Regions from separate parts of the Endozoicomonas sp. ALC020 genome, predicted to be linked through region 2. Evidence: predicted binding sites of a transcription regulator. Region 2 holds the regulator's gene; each other region holds the start of a gene.

Region 1 (4,174 bases), 2.3 Mb from region 2:
TCACCGGCTTCTTCCAGAGTCTTGCGGGTAGCATGTACCAGACCATCGCCCGTATTACGGACAGCCGCCAGCTCTTCAAACTTCTTGTCTTCAGCCGCGTTAGCTTCAGCGTCCTGAACCATTTGATCAATTTCATCGTCAGACAGGCCGGAAGAAGCCTTGATCACAATGGACTGCTCTTTGCCAGTAGCCTTGTCCTTGGCAGAAACATTCAGGATACCGTTGGCATCCAGGTCGAAGCTGACTTCAATCTGAGGCATGCCACGTGGAGCCGGTGGAATGTCAGACAGGTCAAAACGTCCCAGAGACTTGTTGGCAGAAGCCTGCTTGCGCTCACCCTGACAAACGTGAATGGTTACAGCACTCTGGTTGTCATCAGCAGTAGAGAACACCTGAGACTTCTTGGTCGGAATCGTGGTGTTCTTTTCAATCAGGGCAGTCATAACTCCACCCATGGTTTCGATACCCAGAGTCAGTGGAGTGACGTCCAGCAGCAGCACGTCTTTAACGTCACCCGCCAGAACCGCACCCTGGATGGATGCACCCATGGCTACCGCTTCGTCAGGGTTCACATCTTTACGAGGTTCCTTGCCGAAGAAAGCAGCAACTTTTTCCTGAACCATTGGCATACGGGTTTGACCACCCACCAGAATGACTTCGTCGATGTCAGACAGATCCAGGTCGGAGTCCTTAACCGCCAGACGACATGGCTCCAGAGAACGCTGAACCAGGTCTTCAACCAGAGACTCCAGTTTAGAGCGGGTGACTTTAACGTTCAGATGTTTAGGACCGGTTGCATCGGCAGTGATGTAAGGCAGGTTAACATCAGTCTGCTGAGCAGAAGACAGCTCAATCTTGGCTTTTTCAGCAGCTTCTTTCAGACGCTGCATGGCCAGAGGGTCACCTTTAAGGTCGATACCCTGGTCTTTTTTGAACTCTTCTGCCAGGTAATCGATCAAACGCATGTCAAAGTCTTCGCCACCCAGGAAAGTGTCACCGTTGGTGGCCAGTACTTCGAACTGGTGCTCGCCGTCAACATCGGCAATCTCGATGATTGAGATATCAAAAGTACCACCACCCAGGTCGTATACAGCGATGGTCTGGTCACCCTGCCTCTTGTCCATGCCGTAGGCCAGAGCAGCAGCAGTTGGCTCGTTAATGATACGCTTGACATCCAGACCGGCAATACGGCCAGCATCTTTGGTTGCCTGACGCTGAGCATCGTTGAAGTATGCAGGTACGGTAACCACCGCTTCAGTAACAGACTCGCCCAGGTAGTCTTCAGCGGTCTTCTTCATTTTCTTCAGGATTTCAGCAGAAATCTGAGGCGGCGCTTTTTTGTCACCTTTAACTTCAACCCAGGCGTCGCCATTGTCAGCTTCAACAATCTTGTAAGGAACCATCTGGATGTCTTTTTGAACCACATCGTCTTTGAAACGACGGCCAATCAGACGCTTGATGGCAAACAGGGTATTGTCAGGATTGGTAACGGCCTGACGCTTGGCTGGCTGACCTACCAGAGTCTCACCATCGTCAGTGAAGGCGATGATAGAAGGCGTTGTACGACCGCCTTCAGCATTTTCCAGAACCTTGGCTTTTTCACCATCCAGAATAGATACACAAGAGTTAGTGGTACCCAGATCAATACCGATTATTTTACCCATTGTTCAATCTCTCCATTGCCCTGATTCCAGGACGAAATTCTTTAGTTCAATTCTTTAATTCTTCAGCTGAGGGCTGCTTGCCAGTGTCTGGTGAGCAGCTGTTTTTGGCCTTTGAAATCAATATGGGATCAATCGATTTGATTTCAAGGCTGTTGAAATATTCTTTTTTGAATATTCCTCAGCAAAATCACTTATTTGGAAACAACAACCATAGCCGGACGAATCAAACGACCATTCAGCTTGTATCCTTTCTGGAAAACATCAATCACGGTGTTGGCTTCAACATCGGGATTCGGAACCATCGACATGGCCTGATGGAAGTTCGGGTCAAAAGGCTGACCACTGGGGTCTTCCTGAACTACCGCGAAGCGTCCCAATGCATCCAGGAACTGCTTCAGAGTCAGCTTCATACCTTCTACCAGGGCTTCGTGAGACCCTTCTGCCTGTTCGGCACTTTCAATGCCTTTTTCCAGGCTATCAACCACTGGAATCAGTGCGTCAACAAATTTTTCCAGAGCAAATTTGTGAGCCTTTTCAACATCCTGCTCGGCACGACGCTTAATGTTCTGCATTTCAGCAGCAGTACGCAGAGTCTGATCTTTCGCCCTGGCAAGTTCTTCGTTGAGTGCTTCCAGCTGACTCTCAAGGCCGTCGGTCAGATTACCTTCACTGTCGAGTTCAACACCACCCTCTTCGTTCAGCAGGCTTTCTTCTGCCTGCTGCTCTGTGGCTTCTTCCGTTACCTGCTCTTCAGGTTTGCTGCTTTCTACTGTCATTCCAGAATCTCCGACCGGGAGGCAATCATTTAGATGAAACGTATATTGGGTCACGAATTCCGGATTCAAGACCTGAAAAACAGTTTTTTTAACGCAAGCGATCATTTCGCAAAACACCGGGCCGCAAAACAAAATCACAACGGCCACCCATCTCATTCAGTTCAGGATCAGTGGATTTTTTCAGCTCTGACTTTACGAATCGCACACTTCAGGTTACTGTATATATAAACAGTAAAGCTACAGTAGCGGGTATTTATCATGCTGACCCAACTGTCCATCAGCAACTTTGCCATCGTTGACCAGCTGGATCTGGACATCCATTGTGGAATGACTGTCATTACCGGCGAGACCGGTGCCGGTAAGTCCATCATGCTGGATGCTCTCGGTCTGGCAACGGGTGACAGAACCGATAGTCACTGTGTTCGTCAGGGTACTGACAAAGCTGAGATTCACGCTTCTTTTGATATCAGCCAGTGCACTGCGGCAAAAGCATGGCTGCAAGAAAAAGATCTGGCCAGTGATGATGAGTGCATTCTCCGAAGAGTCATTACCAAAGAGGGACGGTCCCGTGCCTATATCAATGGGACTCTTTCTCCCCTTGCGGATCTTCGGGCCATTGGTGAACGGTTAATTGATATCCATGGCCAGCATGAAAGCCAGTCGTTACTGAAAAAAAGCAACCATCGACTGCTTCTGGATGATTATGCCGACATACAAAAACTGGCCTCCGAAGTGGCTCGCACTGCCCATCAGTTCAACCAGACACATGATGAACTGACCACTCTCAGCCATAATCGCAGGGAGCAGGATGAACGAGTGCAACTGCTCAGCTATCAGCTTCAGGAGCTGGAACAGCTATCGCTTCAGGAAGGAGAGCTGGAACAACTTGAGCAGGAACTCAAACAGTTATCCCATGCTGAAGGCACTCTTTCCGTGTGTCACGAAATCAATGCTATCTGCTCAGACAACGAGGCAGGTAACATTCTCCAGAAACTCTCCACCTGCCTGCAGCGCCTGAGCGATCTGCAAATAGATCACCCAGCCATCAACAACACAATTGAAATGATGTCCTCTGCCCAAATTCAGGTCGAGGAAGCGGTAGGAGAAATCAATCACTTTATCGATCATTTTGATGCCGATCCCGCCAGAATGCGGGATGTGGATGAACGCCTCAGTGCTATTTACGACCTTGCGAGAAAGCACAGGGTTCAACCCGAAGCGTTATTGGAAAAGCAAAGCACGCTTGGCTCTGAGCTGGAGAGCATCCAGTTCAGCGATGAACGGGTTGAAGCATTACAACAAAAGCTGATCGAACTAAAATCCGAGTTTCAGAACCAATGCGAAAAACTCTCCAGAAAACGTCAGTCTGCTGCCAGACAACTTGAAAAGAAAATCACTAGACGCATGGCTTTGCTCGGCCTGCCCCACGGAGAGTTCATCATTGCCCTGACACCGATAGAGGGCAGCATGCTCTCAGCCAATGGTGCTGAAGAGGTCGAATTCCTGGTGACGACTAACCCGGGTCAACCACCCAGAGCACTGGCTAAAGTGGCCTCTGGTGGTGAACTATCGAGAATCAGTCTGGCCATTCAAGTGATAACCGCTCAAACCTCTCACATTCCCAGCATGATCTTTGACGAAGTGGATGTCGGCATTGGCGGTGGCACCGCAGAAATTGTCGGAGCCATGCTCAGGGAGCTGGGAGAAAGAAGTCAGGTAATTTGTGTCACCCAC
Region 2 (4,174 bases):
TTGCTTGAGATGGTGATTAAGGATGGCAGCTTTTTTGAGCTTGGCGGTACACCTGAAATCACACCCGCTGGAAAACAGAGCTCTGACAACCAGTCAGGTTATTACGATTTTGACATGTCTGATAGTGAAGATGATATGCCTGATAGTGACTATAATACAGAGCCTAAAATCGATTTGCCCACAAAAATAAGGCTGGTACAAGAAGACTTATCTGCAATAAAACGGTTATCTTTTGACTTTTTTGAAACTGTAAATGTGAGTAATTTTATAAAAGACTATTATGATCCGGATGGGAAACTTGAAATTAAAAGCGCTATGGCAGATGATAAAATTTTAACACTCGAATTCTTTTCTTCGGATGACGCTAAAGATCTTAAAGAAAGAATATTAAAATCCATAGGAGAAGAATATAGATCTGCTGTTAAGATTTATGAAAGAGATAATCCTGTTGAAATAATAGTTAATAATAATACCTGGCATAAAATGATTGCTAAAATAACTTCTGGACAATCATAAAAAAAAGCCAAATCCGGAGTTTAATCAGCTCCGGATTTTTTTATTAACAAAAGCCTGAAAGCAAACTAGCCCCCATAAAATGAACAGATAGACAAGTTAAGTTTTATGGCAGGAAACAAGATGTTATCGTAACTAACTAACCAGTTAGTGATTAATGCAAAAGCAAATACTTAACTCATAGTAATGCTACATAACACAGAATTTACGGCTATTTGAAAAGCATGCGCTGTCCGCAAACATGGAAGCAGTATGTTTGTCCTGAATAAAAAATTAATTATTATCAGAGTTAGGAGAAAATATTATGCACCCTATTGGACATTCATTCAGACAATTTTCATTGTCATCGCAACCGCTAAATCTGCGAAACACATCCTTCAAAGCCACCTCACAGGCTTCATATCTTGTAAAAAAATTGATTGATAAAGTGTCATTAGGAATTCTGAACGCCTTAGACGACAGGGACAATAAAAGCAAGGTAGTGTCTTCTGCCAGCCTGGCTCCGGTTCTGGGTATGCTTCTGGCGAGTATGGATGATAAAGCCAGAAAGGCATCGATCCTGGGTATCTCTAAAGAAGAGTTAACTGATGAGATGGAGATTGAGATCCATAAAAAACTAGGCGAATTCAGCGTTAACCATGCTTACGCCAAGGATCCGTATCAGATACAGAAGGTACTCTCTTGCGCTAACTTTATAGGTTCTGACTCTGCCGTCATAAACGAGCATCTTGATCAGATACTGTCTGTATGTTATCAAACCGAAAAGCTGGACCGTCCTGACCAGGACAGGTGCCTGGCCGACATCGCAGAAGACTTCGTGAAAGAGAAGACTCATGGAAAAATCAATAAGTTGTTTCATGGTCATTGTAAAACTCGACGAGAACTGATTACAACGGTAATTGGCAATGTGATGGAATTCGAGGGTATCTGGGAGAGGCCATTTTCTAAAGAAAAAACGGCCTCGGGCAAATTTATCTGCGCAGACGGAAGTATGATTGAAAACGTCAAGATGATGAAGTCAACTGAAAACGTGCAATTTTTTGATAATGGAAAATTTGGTGCCATTGGCAAAAATTTCCGATCAGTGAATGGTGAAGATCTTAAATTAGTCGCAATAATAACCCCTGATGACAGTCCGACAGGGATTAACAACCTTGATTCTGATACAATCAATCACCTGATTGACGGATTAAATGGCCGTAAAAAAGAGATGGATCTAATGCTACCCAGGATAAAAATAGACGGCAGTTGTGACACCAATTTACTCGACAAAATTTCTCAGACATTTGGAGCCGATGTCATAAGGTCTGAAGATTTAACAAGATTAGGCCATCCCTCAAATTGTGATCTGGAAATTCTTCAGAAGACCAGAGTATCCATTAATGAAGAGGGAGCTTATGGTCAAGTTGCCACTGCCGCAACAAGAACACTCAGAGGCTTCGGTACAAAAAAACCACCACACTTTCATTTTGTCTCCCCTGGTTACATTGCCATTGTAGATGGACAAGGCAATCGGTTGGTGGAGATGCTGATTAAGGATGGCAGCTTTTTAGAATTTTATGCGGCCGGGAATGACTCAGCTGAAAGCTTGAAATCTAATGATTTGAAATCTGATAAAAGTTTGAAACCAAATGACTTGACAGCTGATAGCAAAATGACTCCTATCGAAAATTACAAAAATTACAGAAAAATAGATGAACCCAAAAAAGACGAAAAAATTATTGAAGAAACTATTAACTCTATAGAATATATGTTACCAGATGATGAATCTATTGATGTGAGTAAACTAATATACCATAAGTTTGATCCGAAAGAGGATTTTAATATCAAAAGTGCCAAAGCAGTTAAATCCAGATTAGCTATCCATACTGGTAGTAAGGATAATGCCCTTGATATCAGAGAAAGAATATTAGAATGGCTTGATTACAAACATGTAGATTTTGTTAAAGTTTGGCATGGTTTTGATGGCTTTGAAGTAGAAGTTTCAAATGATGCCTGGGATGCACTGCGGAAGAAATTAACTTCTACACAATCATAAATAAAATGCCAAATCCGGAGATTAACCACCTCCGGATTTTTTATTAAAAAAAGCTTCAGGGACTCAGCTTGCGAATTTCAGCCAACAACTCATCACTATGGTGGCAAAGCATGCCTCACCTGCACCATTGACGACCCTCTTGTCATTTTTTGCTTATCGTCGCAGCCTGGATAATAACTTGCCACCACAAGAATACTGTATATAATCACAGATACTGTATAAAAAAACAGATTGAGAGACCATGATCAAACTGACTAAACGGCAATCCGAGATACTGGACCTGATCAAATCTCATATTGACGAGACAGGTTTCCCACCCACCAGGGCCGAAATCGCCAAGACCTTCGGCTTTCGCTCACCCAATGCTGCCGAAGAACATCTCAGGGCACTGGCCCGTAAAGGCGCTATCGAGATTACCCCCGGCGCCTCCCGTGGTATCCGCATTCCAGACAGCCAGCCTGAAGGCCTTCCGATTATCGGACAGGTTGCTGCCGGGAACCCGATCCTCGCCCAGGAACATATCGAAGACCACCTGATGCTCAATCCCGCTTTCTTCACCCCATCGGCAGACTTCCTGTTAAGGGTAAAAGGAATGAGCATGAAGGACATCGGGATTCTTGATGGTGACCTGCTGGCCGTTCACAAGACAACAGATGTTCGAAACGGTCAGGTTGTCGTCGCCCGGATTGAAGATGATGTCACCGTGAAAAGATTCGAGAAACAGAAAAACAAAGTATTGCTGCATCCGGAAAACGACGAGTTCGAAACCATAGTCGTTGATCTCACTCAGGATGCCTTTGCCATCGAAGGTTTAAGCGTCGGAGTCATCAGAAATCAGTCCTGAGACGGAATAAGATGAGCCTGACCATTACCAGAGACACTACTCACAACAGGCAGCTGTTGTTAAAGGCCCACTACGCTGAAGTGCGAATAACAAACAGCGTCCGGGCTATGCCAGAAGGAAGAATTTATGCTGTACCGAACCAGCAGTGAAAGGCACAATTTTTCAGCCCCAAGCTACCAGACCAATACAGTCTGCATTAACCCCTCGCGCCTAGAAAAGACTTTATCAGGAAAAACTGAAAAGTCTCTGAAGCCCAGTATTAATGAACTCATTCTTTCAGGTCAACCCTGGCAGGCAGAAGAACTCCTGACGCCCATGCTCAGTCAGCTGTCCACTGACAGTGAACGTTGGTTGACCCTGATTCTGGCAGATGACACCAGAACCCTGCACTGGTTAAAGAATTGCGACTTAAATCATGACAAGGTGCAAATCTTTAGCTCCAACAATATTAATCAGACATTGGAACTCACCAGGAAAGCGCTGGCATCCGGAACCAGCCACACTGTCATCAGCTGGCTGGGGCATTTGGATAAAGGGTGGCTAACTAAGCTTGAAAGCGCAGCCAGGAATGGACAGTGTCAGGGGCTGGCTATTCGCAGTAGACAGGTTGCATGATGCCCGTCATTTTCATGAAAATGGAGTCAGTGCAGTACTCTGTTCTCAGGAATCTCTTCTTCAGAGGATTGCGGACGAGTGAGTTCAGCAACTTCACGCATGCCAGCATCAAACATGACCTTTGCCACTTGCAAATGGTCCCCTTCAAGATACTGTTTGGCTTC
Region 3 (4,174 bases), 930 kb from region 2:
AGATTGGTCAGAAGAGCTGCCAGGTCACCCGCTTTTTCCAGCACCGGGCCAGAAGTCGTTCGAATATTGCTGCCCATCTCATTGGCAAGGATGTGGGAAAGCGTGGTTTTACCCAGCCCCGGAGGTCCGAATATAAGGGTATGATCAAGGGCATCATTACGAAGTCTTGCAGCCTGGATAAAAATTTCCATCTGCTCCCTGACTTTTGGCTGTCCCACATAATCAGCCAGTTTTACCGGGCGAATAGCCCGATCCAGCACCTCTTCCAGAGGGCGTTCTGAGGAGGATATCAATCGATCTGCTTCAATCATGTTCTAGCTCGTCTACCATTACTCTCAGCGTACCATCTCCAGTCTGTTAAAAAAATAATCCAGCTTTGGGAACAAAACGCTACATTTAATCGTCCAAGCACTCTGAACGTAAAAAGAGCACTTGCGAGCACTTAGCTGCCCGGGGGTGCATTACCTTTTAAACTTCGGAGTCATCGGACTCCTATACTCTCTGTTTTAAATTCTGATTAAAGGAAGTACTCAGAATGAATACACATTTGGTTTCTGGAAAAGGCCTGACTAACTCGGTCATGGCCTCCGTGATGTTCGGGCTTGTGCCCATTTATGTACAGTTTATTAAGCTGTCCGGAAATACCCTGTTCTGGAACAGGGTCATTTTCAGCGCTCTCTGCCTGACAATGGTCTGCTATCGCATGGACCGGCTCCGGGGCTTCAGGGCGGTTTTTCTCTGCCGGAAAACTGTGCTGATGCTATCCCTGGGTGGTTTGATTGTTGGCTTTCAGTGGTGGCTGTTTGTCTGGGGCCCCGTGAATGATAAAACACAGGATCTCTCCCTTGGCTATTTTTTGCTGCCACTCACCCTGGCATTAACCGGCAAGCTGGTATTTAACGAGAGACTGAACAAGGCTCATTACTTTGCCATGGGGTCCGCGTCATTAGGCGTGCTTGCCATGATTTGGCAACAGGGCTCATTACCCTGGGTCAGCCTGGCGGTGGCCGGACTTTATCCGGTGTATTTCATCATCCGTAAACCTTTGCAGGTCGATACCTTGCCAGCCCTGCTTTTTGAGCACCTGTTGTTCCTTCCGGCTGGTATTTTCATACTGATGAGTGATCAGAGTTTTATGCAAAACCTGACCCATTCCGTCACTCTTTGGTATCTGCTGCCAGGTCTGGGGCTACTCTGCAGCCTGTCACTGATCTGCTACATCAACGCCTCCAGGCATCTGTCTGTCAGTTTGTTTGGCCTGTTGAGCTACCTGGAGCCTGCTTTGATATTTGTGGTGGCTGTCACCGTTCTCGGAGAAGTCTTCACCTTACAGCAGTGGCTCAGCTATAGCTTTATCTGGCTGGCAACGGCAGCCATCTGCGTTGACTCGGTCAGGAAGTTCATCCGGTAAACTACAAAGCAGACAAGCAGGTGAGACTCAATCGTCTCACCTTTTAAATAAGACGCGGTGTTATCAGATCATACTTTTCAGAGCCTGACGAATCAGCTCTTCACTGGTCATGCCATCCTTGAGCAACTTACCAATGACTTTGCCGGCTTCCTGGGGTTTATAACCCAGAGCCACCAGAGCACTGACGGCTTCCTGTTCAATATCTTTTGCTTCGGCAGCCATTTCGCCACCGGCAACCAGAGGCTTACCTTCCAGCAGAGGTGCTGACTGCCAACGATCCAGCTTATCTTTCATTTCAACAATCAGCCGCTCGGCTGTTTTTTTACCCACACCCGGCAACTTCACCAAAGTGGCACTATCACCTTCCTGCACACAGCGCACAAAAGCATCAGCTTCTATACCGGACAACAGGGTCAGTCCGAGCTTGGGACCAACCCCATTGACCTTGATCAGAGTTCTAAACAACTCCCGCTCATCACGATTGCTAAAACCGTATAGGAGCTGAGCATCTTCGCGCACTACAAAGTGGGTATATAACACGACCTCCTGACCAACGTCCGGCAGTTTATAAAAAACCGACATCGGAGCTTCCACTTCATACCCGATACCATGGGTCTCTATCAGCAAATGAGGGGGCTGTTTGTCAGCCAGAAGGCCCCGAATTCTTCCAATCATCCTGTTTTCCAAATCTTTTATTTTCTGACTATAAGGTCAGAACGCCTAACAATACGACGAGGGCGTAGAACTCCTGAGAATTGTCACTCTCTAATCACTAAGAGAAGTTCAATTCGATGATCTGAAGGAGCTGCCCCCTTGAAGAAACTTCGCACATTTCTGGGATCACTCTGGCAGATCCTGCCCGAGGCTGGCCTGGCCAGTGAATACCACCCAGCTGTATCCGGTGGCCCTATTCCCATCCCTTTCATCAAGTCACAAAAATCTTTGTTAAAGGAAGATTTCCCGGGACGCCCGGCAAACTCACCTGAGCTTGATAAGCCTGCTCGCAGCTTCATCAGTTATATACAAGGCTACAGCAGCCTCCCGATGAGAGATCGCGCTCTGGTTGCCCTGAGAAGTGCGTACATTTGCAATACCAGACACCTGATCCCGGATATTGCTCAATGTGCACTGGATACGGGACTGAAAGCCAGTGATGTACAAATGGTTTCCCGTGGCCATCTGGCACCGGGCTGGGACAACAAACAACGCCTGTTACTGAAAACCACTGAAGAACTCTACAAAGAACAGATCATAAGTCCGGAGAACTGGAAAGAACTGAAGAAAATCTACACGCCACAACAGATCCTGGATCTGGTGTTTTGCATTGCTTCCTTTCACCTTTGTGTCCACCCAAACTAAGACTGCCCCGTAAGACGACGACGTCGAGTACCCGTAGCACCCGCCATCCTGACCAGACTGGAACGAGTATGAGCATGACAAAGAGCAACCGCCAGAGCGTCCGCAGCATCGGCCTGAGGGGTATCATTCAAGTCAAGGATCGACTTCACCATGTGCTTTACCTGGTACTTATCCGCAGAGCCTTTACCAACCACAGCCTGCTTGACCTGCCGGGCAGAGTATTCCGACACCTCAATATTGTGATTAACCACAGCCACAATGGCCGCAGCCCTGGCCTGACCCAGTTTCAGTGCCGAATCAGCATTTCTGGACATAAACACTTGCTCCACACCAACGGACTGCGGGATGTAACGTTCGATCAAAGTGCTGATGCCTTCATAAATCTGCTGCAAGCGCTCAGGTAGAGGCGCCTCCCGGATGCGAATACAACCGGACGCCACATAATGTGTTTTATTGCCTACTTCTTCAATTAATCCATAGCCGGTAATTCTTGAGCCCGGATCTATCCCCATCAGGATGGCCATTCAGAATGTATTCTCAAGTCAGATGTCGCTATTTTCAATGACAGCGTTTGATGCCCCCCGGGGTCAATGAGTGTGACAGCTTCTGCCAAAAAAATCTGACAGGCGAGGGTTCAAAGTCATGGTTATGTCAAAAGGATACTGTACACCCATACAATATACCAGCGGTGCCGGTGGGTATCAGAAACTTACAATTCAAGAACACTGAATTACCAAATTTGCCTGTGAGTAACGATAGAAGCAGCTTAGTATTTCTCTGGTAATACTTTCGTGGCGAGAACCGCAAAGATCATTGTTCTTGCTCAAGACTGTTTTACTCCACAAGATGATCCGGAAACGATTAATGTCCGACCTGCTAAAAACATTAATGATTATCACAGGCATCATTATTCTATTGTTTATGCTGCTGGTAGGCTTCAATGTCTGGGCGTTCACAGATATTCCAGCCGGGCTGGTATCTCCGGAACAGAAACAAAAAAACCCCGACACTTTCGTTATCGAGGCTCTTCACACCGACAGAACAACTTAGTCCAACTGCGCCATCACTTCGGCAGGAATGTCAGCGTTAGTGTAAACATTTTGCACATCGTCCAGGTCTTCGAGACGATCCACCAGCTTCATGATTTTTTCCGCACCGTCTTTGTCCAGTTCAGTCCGGGTAGAAGCGATCATCGCTACTTCGCCGCCCGCTGGTTTCAAACCTGCAGCTTCAATAGCTTCTTTTACTGCCATGAACTCAGTCCACTCAGTGACCACTTCAATGGAGCCATCGTCGTTAGTCAGTACATCTTCGGCACCGGCTTCCAGAGCAGCTTCCATGACAGTGTCTTCATCCAGACCCGGTTCGAAGAAGATTTGCCCCTTACGCTCAAACAGGTAGGCT

The links. Region 2 encodes LexA, which represses DNA repair genes until DNA is damaged. Its sites were predicted from a motif close to TACTGTNTANNTANACAGTA; they were not measured.
Region 1: recN (DNA repair protein RecN) is a predicted target of LexA. The motif match lies at 2,655-2,674, and genes of this name have one in related genera.
Region 3: ruvA (Holliday junction branch migration protein RuvA) is a predicted target of LexA. The motif match lies at 2,109-2,128, and genes of this name have one in related genera.

Annotation. Positions count from the first base shown of each region.
Region 1 covers NZ_CP184830.1:828,243-832,416, forward strand. Annotated here, with positions in the region: gene dnaK (molecular chaperone DnaK) at 1-1,664, opposite strand, end outside; gene grpE (nucleotide exchange factor GrpE) at 1,856-2,440, opposite strand; gene recN (DNA repair protein RecN) at 2,699-4,174, shown strand, end outside.
Region 2 covers NZ_CP184830.1:5,580,154-5,584,327, forward strand. Annotated here, with positions in the region: gene ACOJUO_RS20455 (serpin family protein) at 1-516, shown strand, start outside; gene ACOJUO_RS20460 (serpin family protein) at 818-2,551, shown strand; gene lexA (transcriptional repressor LexA) at 2,793-3,395, shown strand; gene ACOJUO_RS20470 (SulA-like leucine-rich domain-containing protein) at 3,522-4,010, shown strand; gene ACOJUO_RS20475 (hypothetical protein) at 4,037-4,174, opposite strand, start outside.
Region 3 covers NZ_CP184830.1:6,509,808-6,513,981, forward strand. Annotated here, with positions in the region: gene ruvB (Holliday junction branch migration DNA helicase RuvB) at 1-311, opposite strand, end outside; gene rarD (EamA family transporter RarD) at 536-1,411, shown strand; gene ruvA (Holliday junction branch migration protein RuvA) at 1,475-2,086, opposite strand; gene ACOJUO_RS24330 (carboxymuconolactone decarboxylase family protein) at 2,225-2,770, shown strand; gene ruvC (crossover junction endodeoxyribonuclease RuvC) at 2,767-3,294, opposite strand; gene ACOJUO_RS24340 (hypothetical protein) at 3,635-3,820, shown strand; gene ACOJUO_RS24345 (YebC/PmpR family DNA-binding transcriptional regulator) at 3,817-4,174, opposite strand, start outside.